DNA from 3 places in the Streptomyces sp. NPDC034037 genome. Region 3 is predicted to be linked to each of the others. Evidence: riboswitches for the same ligand, from Rfam matches in the RefSeq annotation. Region 3 holds a riboswitch; each other region holds the start of a gene.
The links. A riboswitch is a leader RNA that binds a small molecule or an ion and turns the genes downstream of it on or off. The one in region 3 is predicted to bind cobalamin.

Region 1: it holds a riboswitch for cobalamin, as region 3 does, so the genes downstream of both, ACZ516_RS05515 (ABC transporter substrate-binding protein) here and ACZ516_RS02110 (ABC transporter substrate-binding protein) in region 3, are expected to answer to the same signal.
Region 2: it holds a riboswitch for cobalamin, as region 3 does, so the genes downstream of both, cobN (cobaltochelatase subunit CobN) here and ACZ516_RS02110 (ABC transporter substrate-binding protein) in region 3, are expected to answer to the same signal.

The regions. Positions count from the first base shown of each region.
Region 1 is NZ_JBVISC010000001.1:1,254,819-1,258,086, forward strand. It holds gene ACZ516_RS05510 (FecCD family ABC transporter permease) at 1-405, opposite strand, end outside; gene ACZ516_RS05515 (ABC transporter substrate-binding protein) at 607-1,566, opposite strand; cobalamin riboswitch at 1,612-1,733, opposite strand; gene ACZ516_RS05520 (M67 family metallopeptidase) at 1,737-2,159, opposite strand; gene ACZ516_RS05525 (amino acid permease) at 2,249-3,268, opposite strand, start outside.
Region 2 is NZ_JBVISC010000010.1:143,602-146,869, reverse strand. It holds gene cobN (cobaltochelatase subunit CobN) at 1-1,859, opposite strand, end outside; cobalamin riboswitch at 1,903-2,022, opposite strand; gene ACZ516_RS29600 (cobalamin biosynthesis protein CobG) at 2,137-3,268, shown strand, end outside.
Region 3 is NZ_JBVISC010000001.1:451,636-454,903, forward strand. It holds gene ACZ516_RS02105 (FecCD family ABC transporter permease) at 1-930, opposite strand, end outside; gene ACZ516_RS02110 (ABC transporter substrate-binding protein) at 927-1,922, opposite strand; cobalamin riboswitch at 2,037-2,221, opposite strand; gene ACZ516_RS02115 (VOC family protein) at 2,229-2,744, opposite strand; gene ACZ516_RS02120 (helix-turn-helix domain-containing protein) at 2,750-3,268, opposite strand, start outside.

The DNA.
Region 1 (3,268 bases), 800 kb from region 3:
GGCGTAGACGAGGGCCAGGGAGATCAGGGCGCCCGCGAAGGAGGCGGCGGGGATGGTGACGGCGGTGCTGAGAGCCGCGCCCAGGCCGAAGACGCCGCCGAGGACGATCGCCGAGACCGCGCCGACGGAGGCGCCCGAGGAGACGCCGAGCAGGAAGGGGTCCGCGAGGGGGTTGCGGACGAGGGCCTGCAGGACGGTGCCGATGACTGCCAGTCCGGCTCCTACGGTGGCGCCCAGTATGACTCTGGGGAGTCTTACGTCCAGGACGATGGTGCGGAACGGGGAGGGTTCCGCGCGGCCCGTCAGGATGTCCAGGACGTGGGACGGGGGGATGGGTACGGAGCCCAGGGCCAGGCCTGCGAGGGTCGCTGCCGCTAGGGCTGCGGTCAGTCCCGTCAGGGTCAAGAGGCGGTGCCCCTTGGAGTTCCGTCTGTCGCCCTTCGGGCTCGTCCTCAAACGCCGGACGGGCTGGAATTTGCCTCCCCCGGGCTGGAAGAGGCGCCGGACGGGCTGGAATTTGCCTCCCCCGGGCTGGAAGAGGCGCCGGACGGGCTGAATTTTGCCTCCCCCGGGCTGGATCAGGCGCCGGACGGGCTGGGGGGGTGCTCACAGCTGGGCCGCCAGCTTCCGCACCGCCTCCGGGGCTCGTACTCCTGTCACCACGTCCGACAGGGGAAGCACCGCGAACCGCTTGTTCCTGATCGCGGGGACGTCCGCCAGGACCGGGTCGTCGAGGAGGCGCTTCTTCTTCTGGGCGACGCTCGTGGCGCCGTAGTCGAGGATCACGACGACCTCCGGCTTGCGTTCGACGACCTTCTCCCAGGACGCGTCGCCGAAGGACCTGCCGAGGTCGGCGAAGACGTTGCGGCCGCCCGCCCGCTCGACGATGTCGTTGCCGATGCCCCGGCCGCCCAGCGTGAACGCCGTCTTGTCGCCGCTGTCGTAGACGAAGACGGACGCCGGCTTCCCGCCCTTCGTCTTCTGCTCGGTGGCGGCCAACTCCCGCTTCGCGCCGCTCACCCACGTGTCCGCGCGCTCGCGCACCCCGAAGGTCGAGCCGACCTCGCGCACCTCGCGGTAGACGTCGTCCATGGAGACGGCTCGCTTCGCGCACCCCTCGACGTTGAGGCGGCTCTCGATGCCGGACTCGGCGAGCGCGGAGCGGCTGCGGCCGTCGCCGGCGAGGAAGGCGCTGGCGTAACCGCCGTAGACGAAGTCGGGGTCGGTGGCGAGGAGCTTCTCGTAGGAGGGGTACTCCTTGGCGAGCACAGGGACGGACTTGTACGCCTTCTCGTACTTCGGCAGGACCTTGTCGTCGAGGTAGGCGGTGCCGACGAGGCGGTCCGCCAGGCCCAGTTCCAGCATCACCTCGGTGGCGTGCTGGTTCATGGTGACGGCCCGCTCGGGGGGTGCCTCGTACGTCGTCCGCACACCGCAGTTGGTGACGGTGTACGGGAATCCGGCGGCCTTGGCGGCGGGCCCGGCGTCATCGGGTGCGGACGAGGAGCACGCGGCGAGCGGGACGAGCAGGGCGGCGGCGGTCAGGGCGCGCAGGGCTCGGGACATGGCTGAACTGCCTCCTCCGGGGGATTTCCGCGTCCCCCGCGTTGCGTGGAGTGCGGGCGGCAGGTCAGTTCCTGACTCCCCCGCCCCCGATGCGGGGGTGGGGTCACAGTGGCGGGACCGTGCCGGATTCGCACCGGCTTCCTGGCTCCCGCCGCCCGAGGATGTCGGGCTCAGTATGCCTGGACCACGCGCACCTCTTCCTCGGTGACCTCGCCGTCCACGATGCGGAACGAGCGGAACTGGAAGGGGCCCGCGTCGTCGGTGTCGGCGGTGGAGACCAGGACGTAGTGGGCGCCGGGCTCGTTGGCGTAGGTGATGTCGGTGCGGGAGGGGTAGGCCTCGGTCGCGGTGTGCGAGTGGTAGACGATCACCGGCTCCTCGTCGCGGTCGTCCATCTCGCGGTAGAGCTTGAGCAGGTCGCCCGAGTCGAACTCGTAGAACGTGGGCGAGCGCGCGGCGTTCAGCATCGGGATGAACCGCTCGGGGCGGTCGGTGCCGGCGGGGCCCGCGACCACGCCGCAGGCCTCGTCGGGGTGGTCCTGGCGCGCGTGCGCGACGATCTGGTCGTGGAGGGCCTGGGTCAGGGTCAGCATGGCAGTCAGGATAAGCAGAGGGCCCGCACCGTACCGGAATGCGGTACGGGCGGGCCCGAATGCTGGACAGGTGCCCCGAGGGGCGGGTGTCAGTCCTTGGCCCCCGGTTCGCCGGCGGAGGCGACGGCGGGGGTCTTGCGCTTGTTGAAGGCGGCGGCCTCCGGGTTGCGCTTCTTGAGGATCAGGTAGGAGCCCGCGAGGATCGCGACCCACACCGGAGCGGCGTACAGCGAGATCCGGTTGTCCTCGTCGATGCCCATCATCACGATGACCATGCCGATGAACAGGAGCGCGAACCAGCTCGTGTACGGGGCTCCGGGCGCCCGGAAGGTGGACTGCGGCAGCTCACCGCGGTCGGCCTTGCGGCGGTAGCGGATCTGGCACGCCAGGATCATGATCCAGGCCCACATGCCGGAGATGGTCGCGAAGGAGACGACGTAGGTGAACGCCTTGCCGGGCCACTGGTAGTTGATCCAGACGCCGACCAGCATGCACGCGGCGGAGGCGGTGGTGCCGATCAGCGGCAGGCCGTTCTTCGTGAGCCTGGTGAAGAACTTCGGGCCCTGGCCGTTGAGCGCCAGGTCGCGCAGCATGCGGCCGGTGGAGTACATGCCGGAGTTGCAGGAGGAGAGCGCGGCGGTGAGGACCACGAAGTTCACGATCGCGGCGCCGATGCCGAGGCCCATCTCCTCGAAGGCCGCGACGAACGGCGAGACGCCGGGCTTGAAGTGCGTCCACGGCACGACCGACAGGATCATGATCAGCGCGCCGACGTAGAAGACGGCGATGCGCCACGGCACGGTGTTGATGGCCTTGGGCAGGACGGTCTTCGGGTCCTTGGACTCGCCCGCGGTGACGCCGACCAGCTCGACGGCGAGGAAGGCGAACATCACGATCTGCAGCGTCATCAGCGTGGAGCCGATGCCGTTGGGGAAGAAACCGCCCTGGTTCCACAGGTGGGCCACGGAGGCGGTGTCACCGGCGTCGGAGAAGCCGATGGTGAGGATGCCGACGCAGATCAGGATCATGCCGATGATGGCGGTGACCTTGACCATCGAGAACCAGAACTCCAGCTCGCCGAAGAGCTTCACGGAGATGAGGTTCGCGCC
Region 2 (3,268 bases), on a different contig from region 3:
GCCGGCAGCTTCGCCGGGTCCATCGAGCTGATCTGCGCGTACTCGTCCAGGAGCTGCTCCAGGCGCGCGATGTCGCCGTAGGAGTCGGCGCGGGCCATCGGCGGCACGAGGTGGTCGATGAGCGTGGCGTGCACGCGGCGCTTGGCCTGCGTGCCCTCGCCCGGGTCGTTGACCAGGAACGGGTAGATCAGCGGCAGGTCGCCGAGCGCGGCGTCGGGGCCGCAGGCCGCCGAGAGGCCCGCGTTCTTGCCGGGCAGCCACTCCAGGTTGCCGTGCTTGCCGAGGTGGACCATCGCGTCGGCGCCGAAGCCGCCGTCGGCCGCGGGGGCCGCGATCCAGCGGTAGGCCGCCAAGTAGTGGTGCGAGGGCGGCAGATCGGGGTCGTGGTAGATCGCGATGGGGTTGTCGCCGAAGCCGCGCGGCGGTTGGATGAGGATGAGCAGGTTGCCGCGCCGCAGGGCGGCCAGCACGATGTCGCCCTCCGGGTCGCCGCCCTCGCCCACCCGCGAGCGGTCCAGGAACATCTCGCCGGGCGGCGGTCCCCAGTGCTGCTCGACGGAGTCCCGCAGCTCCTGCGGCAGCGTCGCGTACCAGCGCTTGTAGGCGGCGGCCGGGATGCGGACGGGGTTGGCGGCCAGCTGCTCCTCGGTGAGCCACTCCTGGTCGTGGCCGCCCGCGTCGATCAGCGCGCGGATCAGCTCGTCGCCGTCGCCCGAGACGAGGCCGGGGATGTCGGCTTCGGGGCCGAAGTCGTAGCCCTCGGCGCGCAGCCTGCGCAGCAGCGCGACGGCGGAGGCGGGGGTGTCCAGGCCGACCGCGTTGCCGATCCGCGAGTGCTTGGTCGGGTACGCGGAGAGCACCAGCGCGAGGCGCTTGTCGGCGGCCGGGATGTGCCTCAGGCGCGCGTGGCGCACGGCGATCCCGGCGACGCGGGCCGCCCGCTCGGCGTCGGCGACATAGGCGGGGAGCCCGTCCTCGTCGATCTCCTTGAACGAGAACGGCACGGTGATGAGGCGCCCGTCGAACTCCGGCACCGCGATCTGGCTCGCGGCGTCGAGCGGCGAGACGCCCTCGTCGTTCTCCTCCCAGGCCGAACGCGACCCGGTCAGGCACAGGGCCTGGAGGATCGGCACGTCGAGCCCGGTCAGCGCACCCGCGTCCCACGACTCGTCGTCACCGCCCGCGGAGGCCTCGGCGGGCTTGGTGCCACCGGCGGCGAGGACCGTCGTGACGATGGCGTCGGCCGGGCGCAGCGCGTCGATCAGCTCCGGCTCGGGGGCGCGCAGCGAGGCCACGTACAGCGGCATCGGGCGGGCGCCGGCGTCCTCGATGGCACCGCACAGGTCGTCGATGAACGCGGTGTTGCCGCTCATGTGGTGGGCGCGGTAGTACAGCACCGCGACCGTCGGGCCCTCGATGTCGCGGGCGGCGCGCTCCAGCGGGCCCCAGGACGGCGCGGGCGCCGGCGGGTCGAAGCCGTGGCCGGTGAGCAGCACGGTGTCGGAGAGGAAGCGGGCCAGCTGCTCCAGGTTCGCCGGGCCGCCGTGCGCGAGGTAGGCGTGGGCCTCGGCCGCGATGCCGACGGGCACCGTCGAGGAGGCCATGAGCTGGGCGTCGGGTGCCTGTTCGCCGGTGAGCACGACCACCGGCAGGCCGCTGGCGATGAGCTGGTCCAGCCCGTCCTGCCAGGCGCGGACACCGCCGAGGAGGCGTACGACGACGAGGTCGGCGCCCTCCAGGAGCGAGGGCAGCTCGGCGAGGTCCAGGCGGGAGGGGTTGGCGAACCGGTAGTCGACCGGACCCCCCGCCGCACGGGCGCTGAGCAGGTCGGTGTCGGAGGTCGACAGCAGCAGAAGCATGCGGGCGCAGGCCTTCCTCGGGGTGTCCGCGCCCCGGGTGGTCGTATGGACGGCAGGAGTTCCTGGCTCGCCCCACCTCGGTGGGGCTCACAGTGGCGGGACCGCGCCGGATTCGCACCGGCCTTCCTCCCTCGGGTCCTGGTGGACCCACGCCGTCGCTGGCGTCGGCGGACCTGGCGGGCCGCCGCCTGCATAGTAAGTCCTGCCCGCCGCCGGTGGGGCGGCCGCCTGCCGGGACGGCCCGTCTCGGGAGGCGACCGGCCGGATCGGCGTGGGTATGCTCGCCGCCATGCCGCCCAGCCGAGCACCTTCCATGAACCAGGGCGAATCCCCCATACGTGACCGGATACGCGACCGGGGCGACGCCTGCCCGGGGGCCCTGCGTCTGCACCGCGCCGACGACGGCGCGCTGGCCCGACTCCGGCTGCCCGCAGGGCTCTTGACGGCGCGTCAGGCGCTGGTGCTGGCCGACGCGGCCGAGCGTCTCGCGGACGGGAACCTCAGCGTCACCTCGCGCGGCAACATCGAGCTGCGCGCCCTCGGCGAGAGCTGCGGCGGCGAACTGTCCGCGCTCCTCGCGGACGCCGGCCTGCTGCCCTCCGAACGCCACGAGCGCGTCCGGAACATCGTGGCCTCCCCGTCGGCGGGACTGGACCGACTCGGCCACGCCGACGTGCAGTTGTGGGCCCGCGAGCTGGACCGGCTCCTGTGCGGGCAGGACTGGACGACAGCGCTTTCCGGCCGCTTCCTCTTCGTCCTCGACGACGGGCGCGGGGACGTCGCCGGACTGGGCGGCGATGTGACCTTGATCGCAGAATCGGGCGGTACGGCGCAGATACGGGTCGGGGACAGCGTCCGGCGGCTCCCGGGCCCCGACGCGCCGCGCGCCGCCCTCGCCGCGGCCGGTGCCTTCCTCGCCGCGGCCCGCGAGGCGGGCAACGGCGCGTGGCGGGTGACGGAACTGCCGGCCGGGCGGAGCGTGGACCTGGCGGAGGCGTTGGCGGCGGCGGGCCTCACGACGGAGCCCGTGACGCCGGACGCATCGCCGAGCGGGTGCGCCTCCGTCGCCCGAACGCCGGCTGGGCCGGCTTCTGCGGCGCCTGCGGCGTCTGTGGCGTCTGTGGCGTCTGTGGCGTCTGTGGCGTCTGTGGTGCTTGGGGCGTCCGCGCCGTCTGCGGCTTCTGCGGCGTCTGTGGCGCCTGGGGTGTCCGCACCGTCCGTCCCTGTGCCTGTGCCTGCCCCTGCCCCTGTCTCTGGGCCGACGGTGCCGGTCTCCGGGCCGGCCGAGCAGGCTTCCGAGCCGGCCACGCCGATCTCCGATCCGCCCCCCGCGCCGACCAACCCGCCCCTCGCGCCGACCGACCCGGCCCCCGGACCGGCGGAGCCGATCTCCGCGCCGCCCGACCCAA
Region 3 (3,268 bases):
GGCCGTGCGGGCCAGCGTGTCCACCCAGATCAGGAAGAGCGCCCCGGCCAGTGCCGTGACCGGCAGCAGGCGGGCGTGGCCGGCGCCGGCGAACGCGCGGGCCGCGTGCGGCAGGACCAGGCCCACGAAGCCGATGGCGCCCGCCGAGCTGACCAGCGCGGCGGTCAGCAGCGCCGTCACGCAGAGCAGCACGAGCCGGGTGCGCGCCACGTGCACGCCCAGCGTGGCCGCCGCCTCCTGGCCGAACGCGAAGGCGTCGAGCGTACGGGCGTGGCCGAGGCAGACGACCAGCGCCACGGCGAGGACGGCGCCGCACAGCCACACGTCCGTCCAGCCCGCCCCGCTGAGCGAGCCCAGCAGCCAGAACAGCACGCCCCTGGTGGTCTCCGCGTCGCCCGCCGTGAGGACGACGAACGACGTCAGCGCGGAGAAGAGCTGCAGCGCGGCCACGCCGGACAGCACCACCCGGTCCGTCGTCCCGCCCAGCGTGTGGCTCAGGAGCAGGACGAGCGCGAAGGACAGGAGCGCGCCCACGAAGGCCCCCGCCGAGATGGACACCGCTCCCCCGCCCACCCCGAGGACGACGACCGCGACGGCCCCCGTGGACGCCCCGGACGACACCCCGAGCACGAAGGGGTCCGCGAGGGGGTTGCGGAGCAGGGACTGCATGACCGCCCCGCACACCGCGAGGCCCGCGCCGCAGACGGCGGCGAGCAGGGTGCGGGGCATCCGCAGGTTCCAGACGATGCCGTCCCTGAGGGTGGTGAGGCGCGACTCGCCCCAGCCGAGGTGCGCGGCGAGCACCGACCACACGTCGGGCACGGAGATGTCGGCGGGGCCGATGGTGACGGCGAGCGCCACGGACAGCGCGAGCGCCGCGCACGCGGCCAGCCACAGCAGCCCCTGCCGGGCGGGTGCGGCCACGCTCATGTGGTGAGCCCGAACTTCCGCAGCCCGGCCGCCACTTGCTCGATGCCGTCGACGGTGCGGATCGTGGGGTTCATGGCCTGGCCGCTGAGCCGGACGTACCGTTTCTTCCTGACGGCGGTCAGGTTCTTGGTCGCCGGGTTGGTCTCCAGGAACCTGATCTTCGCCTCGGCGCTCTCGGCCGACTGCGACCTGCGGGTGAGGTCGCCGAGGACGAGGACGTCGGGGTCGCGGTCGGCGACGGTCTCCCAGTTGATCTGGGGCCACTCCTCGCGGGTGTCGTGGAAGGCGTTCTTCGCGCCGACTTCGCGGGTGATGATGCCGGGGGCGCCGCAGCAGCCCGCCATGTACGGGGCGTCGGAGTTGGCGAACCAGTAAAGGATCGTCGCGTCGGACGCCTCGACGTCCTTCGTGGCCTTCGCGACGCGGCCCTTCAGGTCGGCGATCAGCCGCTCGCCGCGCTGGCGCACGCCGAACACCTTTGCCAGGTCGCGGATCTCGCCGTAGACGGTGTCCATGGTGAGGGTCCGCACGCGTTTGCCGTCGCCGCCGCCGTCGTTGTCCTTGCCCGCGCAGTCGGTGGGCGAGACGTAGACGGGCACGCCGAGGTCGGTGAACTTCGCGCGGTCGGCGACGCCGCCCTTGCCGACGGTGTAGAGGAAGGAGGCGCTGACGAAGTCCGGTTCCTTGGCGAGGACCTTCTCCAGGGAGGGGTAGCGGTCGGCGAGCCGCTCCACCTTCGCGTTGTCCTTCGCCAGGTTCTTCGCGACCGGGTCGGTCCAGGTGCCGGTGCCGGCCATGCGGTCGGCGAGCCCGAGGGAGAGAAGGATCTCCGTGGAGCCCTGGTCGAGCGAGACGGCGCGCTGGGGCGGGGCCGTGACCAGCACGTCCTTGCCGCAGGAGGCGACGGTGACGGGGTAGCCGTCGGCGCCCTTGCCCGCGGGCTCCGGCGCCGAGCCGCCGCCGCAGGCGCTCAGCGTGAGCGTGCCGGCCATGAGGAGTGCGGCACGGCGCAGGACGGATGTACGGGCTTTCGAGGACACGCGATCCCTTGAGTGTCACGGCTCATACGCGGAGCCTGGTCTGCGTCACGACCTTCGCCGCCCGGTGTGCGGGCGAAGGCGCCAGCAGGTCTTCGGACTCGGGATCAACCGGGCGGGGCGCCTTCCCGGGCGTCGTGAGACGCCCAGTGGCCGTGGCCCCGCCCGTCCCCCTCACCGCTGCGCGTCAGTTCCGGATTCGCACCGGATTCCCTGGCCCAGGTGTGGGTTTGACTGGCTTGCGCAAGTTATCACGCGTGCTCACGGGGTCGGTCCGGGCCTCGGCTCGCCCCGGTAGGAGCCGAAGGACCAGTGGTTTCCCTCCGGATCCGCGACGGCGAACTCGCGTCCGCCGTACGGTTTGTCCTCGATCTCGGCGATGACCCGCACGCCCGCCTCGGTGAGCCGGCGGTACAGGTCCTCCACCCGGTCGGTGACGACGTAGGCGCTCGCGGTGCCGGGTGTGCCGCAGGTGCCCTCGGTGGCGGGGTCGTGGGAGCCGAGCATGACGCCGCCGCCCTCGGGCCAGTCGAGCTGCGCGTGGACGACGCGGCCGCCGTCCTCGTGGACGGCCGTGCGCAGGAAGCCGACGGTGCCGACGAGGAAGTCGATCAGCGCGGGGGCGTCCTCCGCCTGGAGACCCGGCCAGATGGTGGGAGCGGGCGCGCCGGGGGCGGGTGCGCCGGGGGTGGGTGCGTTGGAGGCGGGTGCGCCGGAGGTGGGTGCGTTGGAGGCGGGGGCGGGGGACGGTGCGGGGTTCGGTGTGGTGTTGGTCATGTCCCTCACTCTTCGCCCTCGCCGTGCGCCCCGGCTTGGATGTTCCGGCACTCTTCGGCGAGCCAGCCGGTGGGGCTCGTCCCCGTGTACCGGCGGAAGTCGCGTACGAGGTGGGAGTGGTCGCAGTAGCCGGTGTCGGCCGCGACCCGGGCGAGGTTCGGCGGGCCGCCCGCCGCGACGGCGCGGACCACGGCGTCCTTCGCGTGCTGGAAGCGCATCAGGCGGGCGGCCTGCTTGGGGCTCAGCCCGGTCTCGGCGCGAAAGAGCGCGGTCAGGCGGCGTTCGCTGAGCGCGACGTGCCGGGACAGGGCGCCCAGCGTGTCCGCGCCGCGGTGCCGGGCCAGCCGGGCCCAGGCCTCGGCGACCTCGGGGCGTACGGTCCCGGCGGTACGGTCCGTGGCCGCGCGCCGGCGCAAGTAGGCGGAGAGGGCGGCGAAGCGGTCCTCCCAGCGGTCCAGCTCGCACAGCCGCTCGCGGAGGTCGCCGGCGCGCTCGCCGAACACGTCGGTGCCGGCGACGACGGA